Regions from separate parts of the Paraburkholderia tropica genome, predicted to be linked through region 2. Evidence: riboswitches for the same ligand, from Rfam matches in the RefSeq annotation. Region 2 holds a riboswitch; the other holds the start of a gene.

Region 1 (8,465 bases), 1.6 Mb from region 2:
GCAGTACAAGGTGAACGTGCGCGCCGTGACCGAGAACCAGACCCGCATCGCCGTGGTCGACGACAAAGGCCAGATCGACTCGTCGCGCCCGGCGCGCGAGATCATGGGCCTGATGGTCGAAGAGCTGCACTAAGCGATTTGCAACCGCACGAAGGCGCGCTGTCCGTCGCCTTCGTCCGGTCCGCGATCGTTAAAAAGCCCGCCTGCGTCAAGCAGGCGGGCTTTTTATTTTGCTGCGGAGTATCGCGCGCTCAGTGCGGCGGAATCATCCACGTGAAGACGTTCTGCTGGAGCCAGACGAGCAGGCCGAGCAGCACCGTCATCAGGATCGAATGCTTGAAGGTGCGTGCGAAGACGTGGCCTTCCTTGCCCTTGAGCTCGGTGGTTGCGACGCCCGTCGCGATGTTCTGCGGCGAGATCATCTTGCCCATCACGCCGCCCGACGAGTTGGTCGCCGCCATCAGCACGGGATTGAGGTTGAGCTGCTGCGCGGCCACCACCTGCAGGTTGCCGAACAGCGCGTTGCCCGAGGTGTCGCTGCCCGAGAGGAACACGGCGACCCAGCCGAGGAACGCGGACACCAGCGGGAAGAACGCGCCCACCGACGCCACGCCGAGCCCGAGCGTGTAGGTGAGGCCCGAGTAGTTCATCAGAAACGCGAGCCCGACGATGGTCGCCACCGTGAGAATGGCGATGCGCGTCTGCACCCACGTGTCGACGATCGCGCCGCTGAAGTCGGCGGGTTTAAGCCGCACGACGAAGGCCGTGATGATCGCCGCCACGAGGATCGCGGTGCCCGTGGCGAGCGGCTGGAAGTCCCAGATCGCGCCGTACGGCGTCTTGTAGAGCGTGATGAAGACGGCCTTGTCGAGACCCGGCCACGGCACTTTCACGTCGCCGATCGCGAACACCTTCGCCACGGTCCAGAGAATCACCACGACGGCCACGATGATCCACGGATACCAGCCTTGCGCGCCCGAGACGGCGCCGCGCACTTCCTTCGCGCGGTCGACCTTGATCTCGAAGGCGGGATCGGGCGCGGGTTTCCAGACGCGCAGAAACACGATGGTCAGGATCAGCGAAACGAGCGACGACAGCACGTCGGTCAGGCTGTAGTTGATGAAGTTCGCGGTGACGAACTGCGTGATCGCGAAACTGCCGCCCGAGACCAGCAGCACCGGCCAGATGCGCAGCATGCCGCCCACGCCCGCGTAGATCGCGATCACGTAGAACGGCAGCAGCAGGGCGAAGAACGGCAACTGGCGGCCGACCATCTGGCCGAGCACGTCGGCGGGCAGATGCGTGACCGCGCCGAGCACGGTGATCGGCACGCCGAGCGCGCCGAACGCCACCGGCGCGGTGTTGAAGATCAGCGTGAAAGTGAGCGCTTCGAGCGTCGGGAAGCCGAGCATGATGAGCAGCGAACTCGTGATCGCGATCGGCGTGCCGAAGCCCGAAATGCCTTCGAACAGCGCGCCGAACGAGAACCCCACCACGACGAGCACGATGCGCCGGTCGTTCGGCAGATTGTCGAGCAGCCACATGCGGAACGCCGCGAAGCGCCCCGAACGCAGCGCGATGTTGTAGAGCAGGATGGCCGTGACCACGATCCACATGACCGGCCACAGCGCGAACACCACGCCGTTGAGCACCGCGCTCACCGCCAGATTGACCGGGAACTGCCAGCCCGCGATGGCCACGATCAGCCCGACGACGAGGCCCGCGAGCGAAGCCTGCCACGCGGGGCGGCGCGCCCAGCCGAGCAGGACGAGCACCACGGCGATCGGCAACACCGCCACGATGAACGACAAGAGCAGCGAGTTGCCGATGGGTGTCAACAGCTGATGAAACATGACGTCTCCTTTGTGCTGGTTCGTATCGGCGCATCGATGCGTGGGCGCACGGCGTGCCGGGCGTGGCGTCGGCGGGGCGGACGGCGCGCGGCGGCTTGCGTCGTCGAGAAGGAGGGCGATGTAGTTAAGGCAGTGCTTCAATCCCCGGTGCCCCTAAGCAGGATAGAAAATGGGCGCGGAGCGTCAAGGAGGGAAAGTACGGTCGTGCGCGGGCCGGGCGCGCGGGAGGGGCAGCGGTTCGAGTGCGGATGCGATGCCGCGCGATCAGCGATGCCAGTGTCCGCCGCCGCCCCAGTAGCCGAAGCCGAACGAGATCGACGGCGCGCCCCAGCCCCATGCGGGATACGAATAGTAGGCGGGCCAGGCCGGATAAGCCGGATAGTACGCAGGCCAGACCGGCCACACGGGCGCGGCGACGACGACCGGCGGCGTGGCCGTGAGCGAACCGGGATACTGCGCGTCGGGAATCGCGGCGGGCGCGGGGTTGGGCGCCGCGGTCCAGGTCGATTGTGCCGATTGCTGCGTTGGATAAGCCGACGTTTCCTGCTGCGTGCCGGCGGCGGGCACCGCGCCGGCGTAGTACGGCGAGTAGGACGAGTAGGGCGCGTAGCCGTATGGCGCGTAGTAGTAGCAGCCCGAGAGCGCGAGCAGCGCGACGGCCGCGCCTGCCGAAGCGGCGCGCTTCGCATATCGCGCAGACGTGGATGCGCGGCAAGCCGACACAGACGAAGACAGCATCGATACAAACGCAAACGGGTATTGCATGACGGGCTCCGAGGCGCGGCGCGGATCGCGGCGTAGTCGATCGAGCTTACTCGCGTTGCCGTCGCGGCGTATTGCCCACGCGTAACGGCATATTGCGGGCAAGGGCACCGACGCAATGGCGCGGCTCAAAAACAGGCGCGGCGCATGTCCCAAGGAACCATGCGCCGCGCATCCTCTCTGAAACCGGGCTGGCCGGCGATCTGCCTGTCGGGGTTGTCGACGTTGTCGTTATGCTTCGCGCAGACCGCGGGTTACTTGCCGACCTGATTGCCGATGATGCCGCCCACCGCCGCGCCGCCCACCGTCGACAGCGCGCTGCCGCCGATCACGGCGCCCGCGGCGCCGCCGACACCCGCGCCGATGGCGGTGTCGCGATCGCGTCGGGACATGTTGTCACAAGCAGTCAGACTGCCGAGCACGGCGACCAGCGTGGCGGTCGTGAGTAGGATGCGGGGACGGACGAGCGCGTTCATTGTCGACTCCTTGAAATCGGATACGCGATGCGGATCTCGCCGCCTATCGCAGGCCCGATTCGCACCTCCAGTACACCCATCCTAGCCACGCGCCGCGTATCAGGGTGTGTGCGCTTGTCAGCGAGTTGTCGGAGTCGTTAAAAAATGTATCGGCGCGCCGCACGACGATCGTCGTGAAGATTGATCATCGTGCGGCGCAGCGAAAAACCGCTTCGCTTACTGGCGCTGATAAATCTCCGCGCCTTGCTTGACGAACTCGACGGCCTTCACTTCCATGCCTTTTTTCAGGGCTTCGTCGTCGCTCATGCCTTGCTTCGCCGCGAAGTCGCGCACGTCCTGCGTGATCTTCATCGAGCAGAAGTGCGGGCCGCACATCGAGCAGAAGTGCGCGACCTTGGCCGAGTCCTTCGGCAGCGTTTCGTCGTGGAATTCACGCGCCTTGTCCGGATCGAGGCCGAGGTTGAACTGGTCTTCCCAGCGGAACTCGAAACGCGCCTTCGAGAGCGCGTTGTCGCGCACCTGCGCGCCCGGATGACCCTTCGCGAGATCGGCCGCGTGCGCCGCGAGCTTGTACGTGATGATGCCTTCCTTCACGTCGTCCTTGTTCGGCAGGCCGAGGTGTTCCTTCGGCGTGACGTAGCAGAGCATCGCCGTGCCGAACCAGCCGATCATCGCCGCGCCGATGCCCGAAGTGATGTGATCGTAGCCCGGCGCGATGTCGGTGGTCAGCGGCCCGAGCGTGTAGAACGGCGCTTCCTTGCACCAGTCGAGCTGGAGATCCATGTTCTCCTTGATGAGCTGCATCGGCACGTGGCCGGGGCCTTCGATCATCACCTGCACGTCGTGCTTCCACGCGATCTGCGTGAGTTCGCCGAGCGTCTTCAGTTCGCCGAGCTGCGCTTCGTCGTTGGCGTCGTAGATCGAGCCGGGACGCAGGCCGTCGCCGAGCGAGAAGCTCACGTCGTATTCCTTCATGAATTCGCAGATCTCTTCGAAATGCTCGTAAATGAAGGATTCCTTATGGTGCGCGAGGCACCACTTGGCCATGATCGAACCACCGCGCGAGACGATGCCCGTCATGCGGTTGGCCGTGAGCGGCACGTATTGCAGACGCACGCCCGCGTGAATCGTGAAGTAGTCGACGCCTTGCTCGGCCTGCTCGATCAGCGTGTCGCGGAACATTTCCCACGTGAGGTCTTCAGCCTTGCCGTTGACCTTTTCGAGCGCCTGATAGATCGGCACCGTGCCGATCGGCACCGGCGAATTGCGGATGATCCACTCGCGCGTTTCATGAATGTGCTTGCCGGTCGACAGATCCATGACCGTGTCGCCGCCCCAGCGGATCGCCCACGTCATCTTGTCGACTTCCTCGCCGATCGACGACGTGACCGCCGAGTTGCCGATGTTCGCGTTGATCTTCACGAGGAAGTTGCGGCCGATGATCATCGGTTCGCTTTCCGGGTGGTTGATGTTCGCGGGGATGATCGCGCGGCCGCGTGCGATCTCGTCGCGCACGAATTCAGGCGTGATTTCCTTGAGCGCGTCGGCGCCGAACGCCGCTGCGCCGAACGCCTGGCCCGGATGCTGGCGGCCCATCATCGCCGCGAGCTTTGCGCCGTTCGGGCCGCTCGACTTGAGGCTTTCGAGGTACTCGGCGCGACGCTGGTTTTCGCGGATCGCGATGTACTCCATTTCGGGCGTGATGATGCCCTGACGCGCGTAGTGCATCTGCGTGACGTTCTTGCCGGCCTGGGCGCGGCGCGGCGTGCGGTGCAGGCCCGGGAAACGCAGTTCGGCCGTGGCCGGATCGGCGGCGCGCTCGCGGCCGTAGTCGGAGGAGAGGCCCGGCAGCGCTTCAGTGTCGCCGCGCTTTTCGATCCACGACTGGCGCAGCGCAGGCAGACCCGCGCGAATGTCGATCTTCGCTTCGGGATCGGTGTACGGACCCGAGGTGTCGTAGACGTAGACCGGCGGATTCTTCTCGCCGCCGAAGCCCGTGGGCGTGTCGGCTTGCGTGATCTCGCGCATCGGCACGCGGATGTCGGGCTGCGAGCCGGTGACGTAGATCTTGCGGGAATTGGGCAGCGGCGCGATCGCGGCTTCGTCGACGTGCGCGTTGGCGGAAATGAATTTGGGATTCGCGTTCATGCGTCTCTCTCTCCATGAAGCAGTGGGGGAACAACGGCTTAGCAGGAGACGAAACGGAACGTGGACGGACTTCGCTTTGATGGATGAAGCAAGGCGATGGTGCTGCGAAGTCCGGACGCTTCCCTGCGCTGGCATTATCCAGATCAGGTTCAAAGGGTATTTCTCACCCGCGAAATACGCAGCTTGAGCATTCGTATGAATGGTTCGAAGCGGCGCATGACGCAGGACCCCCGCGTAAGCAGGCCAAACGATACACCGCGCTGCGACGATCTGGCAAGCGCGAATTCGCGCGCGATGTGGCAGGCGCGGCGCGTTTCGCGCGCGCGCTCATATAGCGATGCGCGCGGATTTCGCTTTGTTGGGGAGGGAGGAAAAGTGGTGGAAGAACCGCGAAGCCACGGCGCAAAGCGGCGCGTGCTTCGGGTGAAAGCTGCGCGTTACTAGAGCGATTAGAGCGATTAGAGCGATTAGAGCGATTAGAGCGATTAGAGCGAAAAATCGTCGGCGGCTTCGGGCTGAAACAGGATGCGATCGATCTTGAGCGTTTCGACGGCGCCGCTCGGCGGCGTGAAGCGCACGGTGTCGCCGCGCTTCGCGCCGAGCAGCGCAAGGCCCGCCGGCGAGAACACGTTCAGGCGTCCGGCTTCGACATTCGCGCCCGCCGGATAAACGACCGTGAAAGTCACCGGCTCGCCCGAGCGCTCGCTCACGAGCGTGACCTGCGAATTCATGGTGACGACGTTCGAGGCGACCTTGTGCGCATCGACGATCTCGGCGCGCTCGAGCAGCTCGTCGAGCATGGCCTGGCGCGCCGGGGCGGCGCCAGGTTCGGCGGCGCATTTTTCGAGGCGGGCGAGATCGAGTTCGGTCAGGTAACGGATTTTCTTGGACATGGCGGTTCTCCCGGCAATCCGGAAAAGTGAAAGGGATGAGGTGAGGGATCGTCGGCCCGGAGCCTGGCCGAACGGCTCCGGAAGCGGAGGGTGGTTCAGCGCGGGCGCCGGGCGGCGGCTTGCGGGGCGTGGTAGCCGGTGGACTGGCCGGGTTGGCGTGGGCGTCGTCGAGCCAGTGAGCGGGCCGAGGGGCGCTCTGCCGAATGCGCCGCCCGTGCGCGCACGACCGCGCCGCGCAACGGGCGCGGCGGCGGGCAAACGGCGAGGATCGGGGGCGATTGGCGCATCAGTATCGACGAAGCAAAAAAGTGGACGAAAAATCGTCTGAAAGTAAATCGAAAGGATGTGTCATCCTAGCACGGTCTCGAAAATCGGGGGCGAGGGCGGCCGGATCGACGCTGCGTTTCGCCCGGATCGGGACACCGTTGCGCGCACGCAGCGCCCCCACGCATAAAGGCGCTGCGCGGCGTCCGCAATGAAGCACGTTGTTGCATAATGCGTGGCGCCCGTCCGAGCTTTCAATCGTGTTTCGGGCGCGTTCAGCTTCGCCCTCATCGGCACGCTCTCTCGCACTTTCGCTCCGCTCTCCGCCTCCATCATGCCGTCGCGCTTTGCTCGTCCCGTCCCACGTCCGGCGGGATGCCCGTGCTTCGTCCGTTCCCCTTTCAGCGCCGCCACGGAGCATTGACGATGCTGCCCCGTTTGCCTTCCGGCCAGACTGCTTTGTCGCTCGCACAAGGGCTCCTTCTCGGTCTCCTTCAAGCGTTGATACGGGCGGGCGCCTGGTGCTGGCGCAGTGCGCGCGCCCTGCGCCTGCCGCAGACGCGCAGCGGTCGCGTCGCGCTGTCGCTCGCGGTCGTCTACTTCGTCTGGGGCTCGACCTATCTCGGCGTGCACGTCGCGCTCGGCTCGTTTCCGCCGCTCTTGCTCTCGGGCCTGCGCAACCTGCTGGCGGGCATCGGTCTGTTCGTATTCGCGATGCGGCGACGCCCCGTCATGCCCACGCTCGCGCAGGTGCGTAACGCGGGTGTCGTCGGCACGCTGCTGGTCGGGCTGTCGAGCGGCATGCTCGCGTACGGCATGCGCACGGTCGGCACCGGCACGGCGGCCGTGATGGTCGCGACCGTTCCCTTGTTCGCCACGCTGATCGCAGCGGCTGCGGGCCGGCGTGTCGCGAAAGGCGAATGGGCGGCGGTCGCGCTCGGTCTCGTCGGCATCGCCATTCTGAGTCACGGCGGCGGCGCGAGCGGCACGGCGGGCGGGTCGCTCGCGATTCTCGGCGGCGCGCTGTTCTGGGCAGTGGGCGCGCATCTGGCGGGACGGCTCGAATTGCCGTCCGATCTCTTCATCGCCACGGCCTTGCAGATCGGCCTCGGCGGTGCGATCTCGACGCTGGTCGCGTGGATCACCGGCGAGCGCATGGGCACGCTGCACTTCCTGCCGTTCGTCGCCTTCGTTTATCTGATGCTGATCGGCACGATGGCCGCGTATGTCGCGTATGGCTATCTGATTCGCCAGACAAGTCCGCTCGTGGCGAGCAGCTGCATGTACGTGAATCCGGTGGTGGCGGTGGCGCTGGGCGCGGTGATGCTGGGCGAGCCGATCACCACGGGGACGATCGTCGCGACGGTGCTGATTCTCGGCAGCGTCGGACTCTCGTTTTTCTTCGACGACAGGCGCCGGACAAGCTGATTCGATCTGCGATTCACGCAGATTGTCCGGATTGCCAGGTGATGGCCAGGTACTGGATTTTCTTCTTCGATTCGCCGCAAAACGATGAAAAACGGCGCGCACAGCGCAGCCGTTTTTCACCGAGGCCCGCCGCTTACTTCGCCTGCTCGGCGGTGTTCGAAATGGCGTGACCACCTGAAGAAATATCCTGGCCAGCGCCCGCCACGGTGTTGCAGGCGGCCAGTGCCGCAGCCGACGCGGCAACGAGAAGCAAGGCAATCAGGCGTTTCATGAGGGATTCCTCCACGATTAAGGGAATCCTCCTCCAGCACGCGGCGTGCCTGACGCCGTTTCTCTCCCTCCCGATTCTGCTTCGAGCCCTTGTTTCAAGGGCTATTCGCGATTTTTCCGCCAGATTGTCCGCGTGCTCGGGACCGCTGCTTGCGCATAGCGAATTGCCACATCAGCCGCATCCAGGGGAAAAACGGGAGAACGACGCCATGCTTCATTACGCCATCGTCTTTTTCGTGATCGCGCTCATTGCCGCCGTGTTCGGCTTCACCGGCATTGCGGCGGGCGCGGCGGAAATCGCCAAGATCCTGTTTTACGTCTTCCTCGTCGTGTTCGTCGTCACGCTGCTGCTCGGCGTGCTGCGCGGCTAG
Region 2 (8,465 bases):
CCTCGTTCGCTCAGATAGTACGCAGTAGCGACGCCGATCACACCGGCGCCGAGGACGATCGTTTTCATGCCGGTCGTAGTGAGAGGGACGGAAGGTATTGCAGCATGTTCGGGCTCATCGTGCAGCGGAGTCCGCAGGCGGCCGGGCTTGCTTCTGAGCTTGCTGATCGGCAACGTCTGACGCACCATGATCGGCCAGCACCTTGCCCTTCGTTTCCGGCAGACACAGCGCCGAGACGATCACGAGCAGATAGCCCGCGCCCGCCACCGTACCGATCGCTTTCACGAGCGTCGTGGTCTGCGCGAGCGTGCCGACGAGGATCGGAAAGAACGAGCCGAGACCGCGTCCGAGGTTGTAGCAGAAGCCCTGTCCCGAGCCGCGGATCGCGTTCGGGTAAAGCTCGGAAAGATAGGCGCCGACGCCCGCGAAAATGCCCTGCACGACGATGCCGAGCGGAAAGCCGAGCGCGAGCATCGCGGCATCGGTGATCGGCAGCATCGTGTAGGCCATGCCGAGCGCGAACGAACCGATCGCGAACAGGATGAACGACGCGCGCCGGCCGATCTTGTCGCACAGAATCGCGCCGACGATATAGCCCGTGAACGACCCGACGATCAGCACGATCAGATAGCCGCTCGTGTTGAATACGGACAGATGGCGCACCGTCTTCAGATAGGTGGGCAGCCAGGTGGTGATCGCGTAGTAGCCGCCGAGCATGCCGGTGCACAGCGCGCTGCCGAGCAGCGTGGTCGCCAGATGCGCGGGCGCGAAGATCTGCAGGAAGTGGCCTTGCACGTCGCCGGCCTCGCGCGCGCGGCGCGTCTGCAGGAACACCTCGGGGTCGCTCACGTTGCGGCGCACGTAGAGAATCCACAGCGCGGGCAGGATGCCGATCCAGAAGCACGCGCGCCACGCGTATTCCTCGGGCAGCAGCGCGAAGAAGGCCCAGTAGAGAATCGCCGCCGCGCCCCAGCCGAACGACCAGCTGCTCTGCACGGTGCCCACGGCCTTGGCGCGATGCTGCGGCGAGCGGATCGTCTCGGCCATCATGATCGTGACGACCGACCATTCGCCGCCGAAGCCGACGCCTTGCAGCGTGCGCGTCGCGAGCAGTTGCCAGAACGAGTGCGTGAAACCGGAGAGACAGGTGAAGAGCGCGAACGTGGCGATGGTCCATTGCAGCACGCGCACGCGGCCGTAGCGATCGGCGAGGATGCCCGCGAGCCAGCCGCCGATCGCCGACGAGATCAGCGAGCTGGTGGCGATCATGCCCGCCTCGCTTTTCGTCATGCCCCACGTGGCGATGAGCGTCGGGATCAGGAACGAGTAGATCATGAAGTCGAACGCATCGACGGCGTAGCCGCCGAAGCCCGCGTAGAGCGTGCGGCGCTCGCGTGCGTTCAGTTCCTTGAACCATTGAAATGCTGCCATCGCGCGTCGTCCCCAGGATTGTTGTGCGCGCCACGACCGGCGTGGCGACGGGTGGCGAAAGCGGCGTCCGGTGGCGCGGGCCGCTGGCGATGCGTCGAGGCGCGCGCTGCTGGCGGGCCGCCGATGCTCGAACGGCGCTATTTTACGGTGCGACAGGCTGTCGCGGCCAGGGAAGCCCTCAGGATGCGGGGCATTGTGTGCGCTTTCGCTCGCGATTTTGCGCGATGGTGCACGCGTGTTCGCTTCACGTGCGATTTGCGTGGGCGATGTTTGCGCTGCGTGCGCGGTTTGCTGATGGAGCGCGATGTGGCGCAGGTGTCGCGCAGGTGTCGCGCGTGGCGTTTGATTCGCCGGCGAGCGAACCAATGCGTGATGCGCGCGGGAGAATCAGCCCAGCGTCAGTCCGCCGTCGATGTGGATGGTCTGGCCGGTGATGTGACGCGCGGCGTCGGAAAGCAGGAAGGCGATCAGTTCGGCGATATCGGCGGGATCGGCCACGCGGCCCAGCGGCGTGACTTCGGCGGCGCGCGCCCACGCGGGGGCGTTCTCCGGCGTGGGACCGGCGTCCTTGCGCGTGTAGCCGGGCGCGACGCAATTCACGCTCACGCCGTGCGGAGCGAGTTCGGCGGCGGCGGTTTTCGCGAGCGATTCGAGCGCGGCCTTCGCGGCGGCCGTGGCCGCGAACGGCGCGTCGGCGCGATAGCGATGCGCGACGAACGAACTCACCGCCACCACGCGTCCGCGCGCCGAGCGTATCAGCGCGGGTTGCGCCCTGCGAACGAGCGACGCGAACGCGGCGGGCATCGCGGCGAACGCGGCGCCGAGCACATCGGTGTCGAGTGCGGCCAGCGTCTGGCGCTGCGCGTGGCCCGCGTTGGCGACGAGCTGATCGAGCGCGCCGAAGCGTTCGAGCGTGGCGTCGATCAGATGCGCGGCGGGTTCATTGGCGAGATCGGCAAGATCGGCGCAAGCCGTCGCGCAGACCGCGCCGCGCGCTTCGCACGTTTGCGCGACATCGGCGAGACGGGTGCGCGAGGCCGCGTCGGCGCCGCGTGCGTGCAGCATCAACGCCACCCCTGGCGCGGCGAGCCTGCGCGCGAGCGCCGCGCCGATGCCGGAGCCCGCGCCCGTGATCAGGACGACGCGTTCGCCGGACGCCGCGCGGCTTTCGGCGCTCACGCCGCCACGCGCTCTTCAGGCGAGCGAGCGATTTCGAGCGTGTCGTGGTGATACGCCTCGAGCGATTCGCGATGCGCCACGCTCACGATCGCCGCCTTCGGCAGACGCTCCATGAAGAGCTTGTAGAGACGGCTTTCGTTGTCCGGATCGAGCGCGCTGGTCGCTTCGTCGAGGAACAGATAGTCGGGCTTGTGCAGCAGCACGCGCGCACCCGCGAGACGCTGCTGTTCGCCCGGCGAGAGCACGCGCGTCCAGTGCGCCGATTCGTCCAGACGATCGACGTAGCCTTCGAGACGGCAGGCGCGCAGGGCTTCGCGGCAGTCTTCGTCGCTGTAGTCGTCGGCGGGCGAGGGGTAGGTGAGCGCGGCCTTGAGCGTGCCGATCGGCAGATAGCTCTGCTGCGGGATGAACATCATGCGCGCATCCACGGGCGCGTCGATCGAGCCTTCGCCGAACGGCCAGAGGCCCGCGAGCGCGCGCATCAGCGTGCTCTTGCCCGCGCCCGACGGGCCGCGCACGAGCCAGCGCGAGCCCGGCTTGATGGCGATGTCACGCACTTCCGAAAGCGGCTGGCCATTGGGCAGCGCGAGCTTGAGGTGCTCGGTGCTCAGTTGCTCCGCGTCGACGTAATGCAGATTGATGCCGCCATGCTCGGTGGCCGGCGAGACGCTTTCCTTCAGACGCGGCGAGTGAACCACGCGCACGAATTCGCGCAGACGGTTCACGGTGGCGCGCCACTCGACGAGGCTCGCGTAACTGTTGATGAACCACGAGAAGCAGTCGCTCACGGTGCCGAAGGCCTGCGAGATCTGCATCAGCACGCCGAACGTGAAGGCGCCCGCAAAGTAGCGCGGCGCGGCCACGACGAGCGGGAAGATGATGGCGATCTGGCCGTAGAAGCTCAGCACGAAGGTGAGGCGCTTCGTGTACTTCATCACGCGCCACCAGTTTTCGCGGATGTGCTCGAAAAGGCCCTGCGCATTGCTGCGCTCGGTTTGCATGCCGTCGTAGAGCGCGATCTGCTCGGCGTTTTCACGCAGGCGGATCAGGCCGAAGCGGAAGTCCGCTTCCACCTTTTGTTGCTGATAGTTGATCGACACGAGCGGGTGGCCGACCTTCTGGATCACGAGCGACCCGAACACGGCGTAGAGCGCGGCGGCCCAGACCATGTAGCCCGGAATCGTGATGGGCGTGCCGCCCAGCGAGAAGGTGAGCGCGCCCGCGATGGTCCACAGGATCGTGATGAACGAGATCAGCGTGACGACCGTCGAGAGCAGGTCGAGCGTCAGCGAGAGCGTGCTGGTGGCGAACGATTGCAGGTCGTCGCTGATACGCTGGTCGGGGTTGTCGGCGAGACGGTCGCGCTCGATGCGGTAGAACGCGCCCTGCCGAAGCCAGTCGTTCAGATAGTGCGTGGTGAGCCACTGGCGCCAGCGGAAGCCGAGCATCTGGCGAAGATACCGCCCGTACACCGCCAGGATGATGAAGCCGAACGCAAGCGCCGTGAAGATCATCAGCAGATGCGGGAACTGTTTGACGTCCTTGGTTTGCAGGGCGTTGTAGAAGTCCGCGTTCCAGCCGTTCAGACGCACGTTGATCCACACAACGGCGAGATTCATCGCGATGATCGCGACGAGCAGGCCCCATGCGATCCAGCGTTCCTCGGACACCCAGTAGGGCTTGATGAGGCTCCAGGCCGTGATCTTGTGATGCTCGTTCTGATCCGGCGTGGCGCGGGGAGTGTGGTTGGTCATGAGCGTCCTGATGTTGTGCCCTGATGGTGTTGCCGTGTATGTCCGGTATGCCGCCTTGCGCCGTCCTTTGCCGCGTCTTTCGCGAACGCGGCGCGAGTCGCGTACGGCACGCGGTGGGCGGACTTGCTAGCGATTCTGTCGCGAGCCGCTTAAGTGAGTCTTAATGCCACGTTGGGCCACGCTCGGCCACGTTGGGCCACGCGCGCCCCATTCTCTCACCGCCCGAAAGCGGCCGGGCGGCATACGGGGTTCGGGGCATTGTGCCAGAGCGCCGCTTGCGCCCCCCATTTTGAGGGGCCGCCGCGGCCCGCGCGTGGAGACGAAAAGGCCGCCGGGCGCACTGAGCGGCACAGCCCGGAAAGCAGCGGAAAGCGCGTGAAGAAAACACAGAAAAACCCGCACAAAACCCCACGAAAACGCCCGCAATGCAGCATCGGCAGCCTATAAACCGGCCTGCCGGGCGGTTTGCGGCGCGCGCGCCTTTTGTGGTCTAATGACTGCTGACGAAACAGGGGTGCTTCACCGGTATGCCTGCATGCCGCCGTGAGGCTGAGAGAGACCCTTCGCACCCGATCCGGGTAATACCGGCGCGGGAAGTTTCCGGAAAGTCTTGCTGGCGCCGCTTTTTCGAGTCCGTTCCTCCGGTTCGGGCGTGGCGTCCAGATTCCCGCCGGGCAACGCGTGCAGTGCAGTTAGTTTTCGCGCGCATCGTTTGCACGGCCGGCTTTGCCAGCCGGTTTCGTCCTTGGGTACGCATGCTTGTTGCCGTACGGAAAGGATCCGATGACCGCACCTTCTTCACCTCAATCAGTTCGCTCCCCGATTCTGGAAGCCTCGCCGGATGCTTCGGCGTCCTCTGTCGTGCCCGATTTCGCCGTGCTCGGCGGCGGCCTGTGCGGACGCCTCGTCGCGTGGCGACTCGCGGGCGCCGGGCATCGCGTGGCGCTTTACGAGCGCGGCGGTCCCGAGGGCGGTGAAGCCGCGGCCTGGGTCGCGGCGGCCATGCTCGCACCGCTCGCGGAAGCCGCCGTCGCCGAACTGCTGATCACCGAACTGGGCGTCGAATCGCTCGACACCTGGCCGCGCATTCTCGCCGAGCTGCCCGAACCCGTCTTCTTCCAGCGCAACGGCACGCTCGTGGTCTGGCATCACGCCGACCGCACCGAGGCGCCGCTGTTCGAGCGCCGCGTGCGCGCCAACGCGCCGCGCGCGCTCGCCGACGCGCATTTCACGACGCTCCAGGGCGCTCAGCTCGACGCCGCCGAACCGGCGCTCGCCGGGCGTTTCGCGCGCGGCTGGCTGCTCGACGGCGAAGGTCAGCTCGACAACCGCCAGGCGCTGGCCGCGCTCGCCGCGGGCCTCGCGCAGCGCGGCGTGCAAACACACTGGAACACCACGGTCGACGACGCGAATCCGCCGCCCGCGCGCGTGACGATCGATTGCCGCGGACTCGGCGCGAAACCCGCGCTGCCCGCGCTGCGCGGCATCCGCGGCGAAGTCGCGCGCGTGCACGCGCCGGGCATCGGGCTCACGCGTCCGGTGCGCCTGCTGCATCCGCGTTATCCGCTCTATATCGCGCCGAAGCAGAACGATGTCTACGTGATTGGCGCGACCGAAATCGAAGGCGAGGACCGCTCGCCGGTGAGCGTGCGCTCGGCGCTCGAACTGCTGAGCGCGGCGTTCGCCGTGCATCCGGCGTTCGGCGAGGCGCGCATTCTCGAACTCAATTCGCAGTGCCGCCCGACCTTGCCCGACCATCGCCCCGCGCTCTTCTGGGACGGCGACAACACGTTGCGCGTGAACGGCCTCTATCGCCACGGTTTCATGATCGCGCCCGCCGTCGCCGACGAAGCGGTGCGAGTGGCCGAAGCCTTGCTGGCCGGACGCATGCAGAACGCCGACGGATTCGAGGCGCTGCGCGCCGAATCGCGCTGGCCGGCGATGCTGCACGACCGCCGCGCCGAAGCCGCGCCGCGTGCGCACGAACCGGCCTGAGCGCGTCGCTATCCGCGAACAGGAACACGATGGACACGACGGCGCGCCGCTTGCGCCGCATGAAACACACGTAGTCAGACGAATCGTTATGGACATTCAGATCAATCAGAAGCCGCTCACGCTCCCCGAGGGCGCGACCGTCGCCGACGCGCTGGTCGCGTTCGGCGCGCGTCCGCCGTTCGCCGTCGCCGTGAATGGCGATTTCGTGGCGCGCGCCCAGCATGGCGCGCGCGCATTGTCGGCGGGCGACCGCCTCGACGTCGTGAGCCCGGTGGCCGGCGGCTGATACGGCCGCTAGCCGATCCGCGCGCCCACGCCACCCGACCAGGATTTCCGCCATGACCACGCTTCAACCGACCGCCGACGCGCTCACGCTCTACGGCGAAACTTTCCAGAGCCGCGTGCTGCTTGGCACGTCGCGCTATCCGTCGCTGCAATCGCTGTCCGATTCGATGGCGGCCGCGCGGCCCGGCATGATCACCGTCGCGCTGCGCCGCCAGATGAACGAGGGCGGCGCCGAAGCCGGCTTCTTCGATCTGCTCAAGCGCCACGGCGTGCCGCTGCTGCCGAACACGGCGGGCTGCCTCACCGTCAACGAAGCCGTCACCACGGCCCACATGGCGCGCGAGGTGTTCGACACCGACTGGATCAAGCTCGAACTGATCGGCGACGACTACACGCTCCAGCCCGATCCGGTCGGCCTGATCGAAGCCGCCGCGCGGCTCGTGAAGGACGGCTTCAAGGTGCTGCCGTACTGCACCGAGGACCTCGTGATCGGCCGTCGTCTGCTCGACGCGGGTTGCGAGGCGCTGATGCCGTGGGGCGCGCCGATCGGCACCGGCAAGGGCGTGATCAATCCGTACGGTCTGCGCGTGCTGCGCGAGCGGCTGCCCGACGTGCCGCTGATCGTCGATGCGGGCCTCGGTCTGCCGTCGCACGCGGCGCAAGTGATGGAGTGGGGTTTCGACGGCGTGCTGCTGAACACGGCGGTCGCGCAGGCGACGCATCCCGACGCGATGGCGCGCGCGTTCGCGCTGGGCGTGGAGGCGGGGCGCAGCGCGTTTCTCGCCGGACCGATGGCCGAGCGCGAAGCCGCTGTGGCGAGCACGCCGGTCGTCGGCATGCCGTTCTGGCACCAGGATGGAGGCAAGTAATGAGTGAAACGTTGCATTTTCAGGGCCGTGAATTGTTCTGGCCGCCCGCCGACGCGCTGACCGCCACGGCGGAACGCATCCGCGCTCGACTGGGCGACTGGGCGGCGACGCAGGCGCCGTGGCGCATCTGCCTGACGCCGCCCGACGCGCCCAACGGCGGCGATCTGATCGTCGTGACCGACGCCGCGCCGCATCTCGCGAACATCGCGCGCTGGATGACGCAAGGCGCGGGCGTGATCGAAGCTGCCGGCGACGATCCGCGCGAGGCGCGCGTCACGCTGCATCTGGGCGGCGAGCGCTACGCGCTCGAAGGCGCGCTGGCCGAGGACTGGATCCCGGCGCTGGCGGCGTTCCTCGACTGCGGTTTCGATCCGCACGACGCGCTCGTGCTCGCACTCGCCTGGCGCGACGGCGACGAACAGCAAACCGACGCCTGGCCGGTCGACATCGCGCGCTTCCCGCGCGTGCTCGGTCTTCCCGACGCGCCCGCGCAGCCCTTCGCGCCTTGCCCGGCGCGGCTCGGCCTGTATCCCGTGCTGCCGAGCGCCGACTGGGTCGAGCGCGTGCTCGACTACGGCGCGACGACCGTGCAGTTGCGCAGCAAGCAGCCTGAATCGCCGGAACTTACGCGTGAAATCGAGCGCTGCGTCGCGGCGGGCCGCAAGCACGACGCGCAATTGTTCATCAACGATCACTGGCAGGCCGCCCTGGCGGCGGGCGCTTACGGCATCCATCTGGGTCAGGAAGATCTGCGCGAAGCCGATCTGAACGCGATCGCGGCGTCGGGCACGCGCCTCGGTCTGTCGACGCACGGCTATTTCGAGATGCTGACGGCGCTGCACTTCCGTCCGAGCTATATCGCGTGCGGCGCGGTGTTCGCCACCACCACCAAGCAGATGCCGACCGCGCCGCAAGGTCTCAAGCGTCTCGCACGCTACGTGCAGCTGCTCGA

The links. Region 2 has a riboswitch for thiamine pyrophosphate ahead of G5S35_RS13130 (FAD-dependent oxidoreductase). Riboswitches for the same ligand answer to the same signal wherever they lie in the genome.
Region 1: another riboswitch for thiamine pyrophosphate. It lies ahead of thiC (phosphomethylpyrimidine synthase ThiC); the one in region 2 lies ahead of G5S35_RS13130 (FAD-dependent oxidoreductase).

The regions. Positions count from the first base shown of each region.
Region 1 covers NZ_CP049134.1:1,231,852-1,240,316, forward strand. The annotation lists gene bamC (outer membrane protein assembly factor BamC) at 1-133, shown strand, start outside; gene G5S35_RS05550 (L-lactate permease) at 252-1,853, opposite strand; gene G5S35_RS05555 (hypothetical protein) at 2,118-2,618, opposite strand; gene G5S35_RS05560 (glycine zipper 2TM domain-containing protein) at 2,870-3,091, opposite strand; gene thiC (phosphomethylpyrimidine synthase ThiC) at 3,308-5,239, opposite strand; TPP riboswitch at 5,342-5,481, opposite strand; gene G5S35_RS05570 (GreA/GreB family elongation factor) at 5,725-6,132, opposite strand; gene G5S35_RS05575 (EamA family transporter) at 6,823-7,824, shown strand; gene G5S35_RS05580 (entericidin A/B family lipoprotein) at 7,958-8,095, opposite strand; gene G5S35_RS05585 (DUF1328 family protein) at 8,304-8,465, shown strand.
Region 2 covers NZ_CP049134.1:2,901,665-2,910,129, reverse strand. The annotation lists gene G5S35_RS13150 (D-amino acid dehydrogenase) at 1-68, opposite strand, end outside; gene G5S35_RS13145 (MFS transporter) at 115-1,431, opposite strand; gene G5S35_RS13140 (SDR family NAD(P)-dependent oxidoreductase) at 1,819-2,610, opposite strand; gene G5S35_RS13135 (ABC transporter ATP-binding protein/permease) at 2,607-4,364, opposite strand; TPP riboswitch at 4,865-4,977, shown strand; gene G5S35_RS13130 (FAD-dependent oxidoreductase) at 5,148-6,359, shown strand; gene thiS (sulfur carrier protein ThiS) at 6,448-6,645, shown strand; gene G5S35_RS13120 (thiazole synthase) at 6,698-7,513, shown strand; gene thiE (thiamine phosphate synthase) at 7,513-8,465, shown strand, end outside.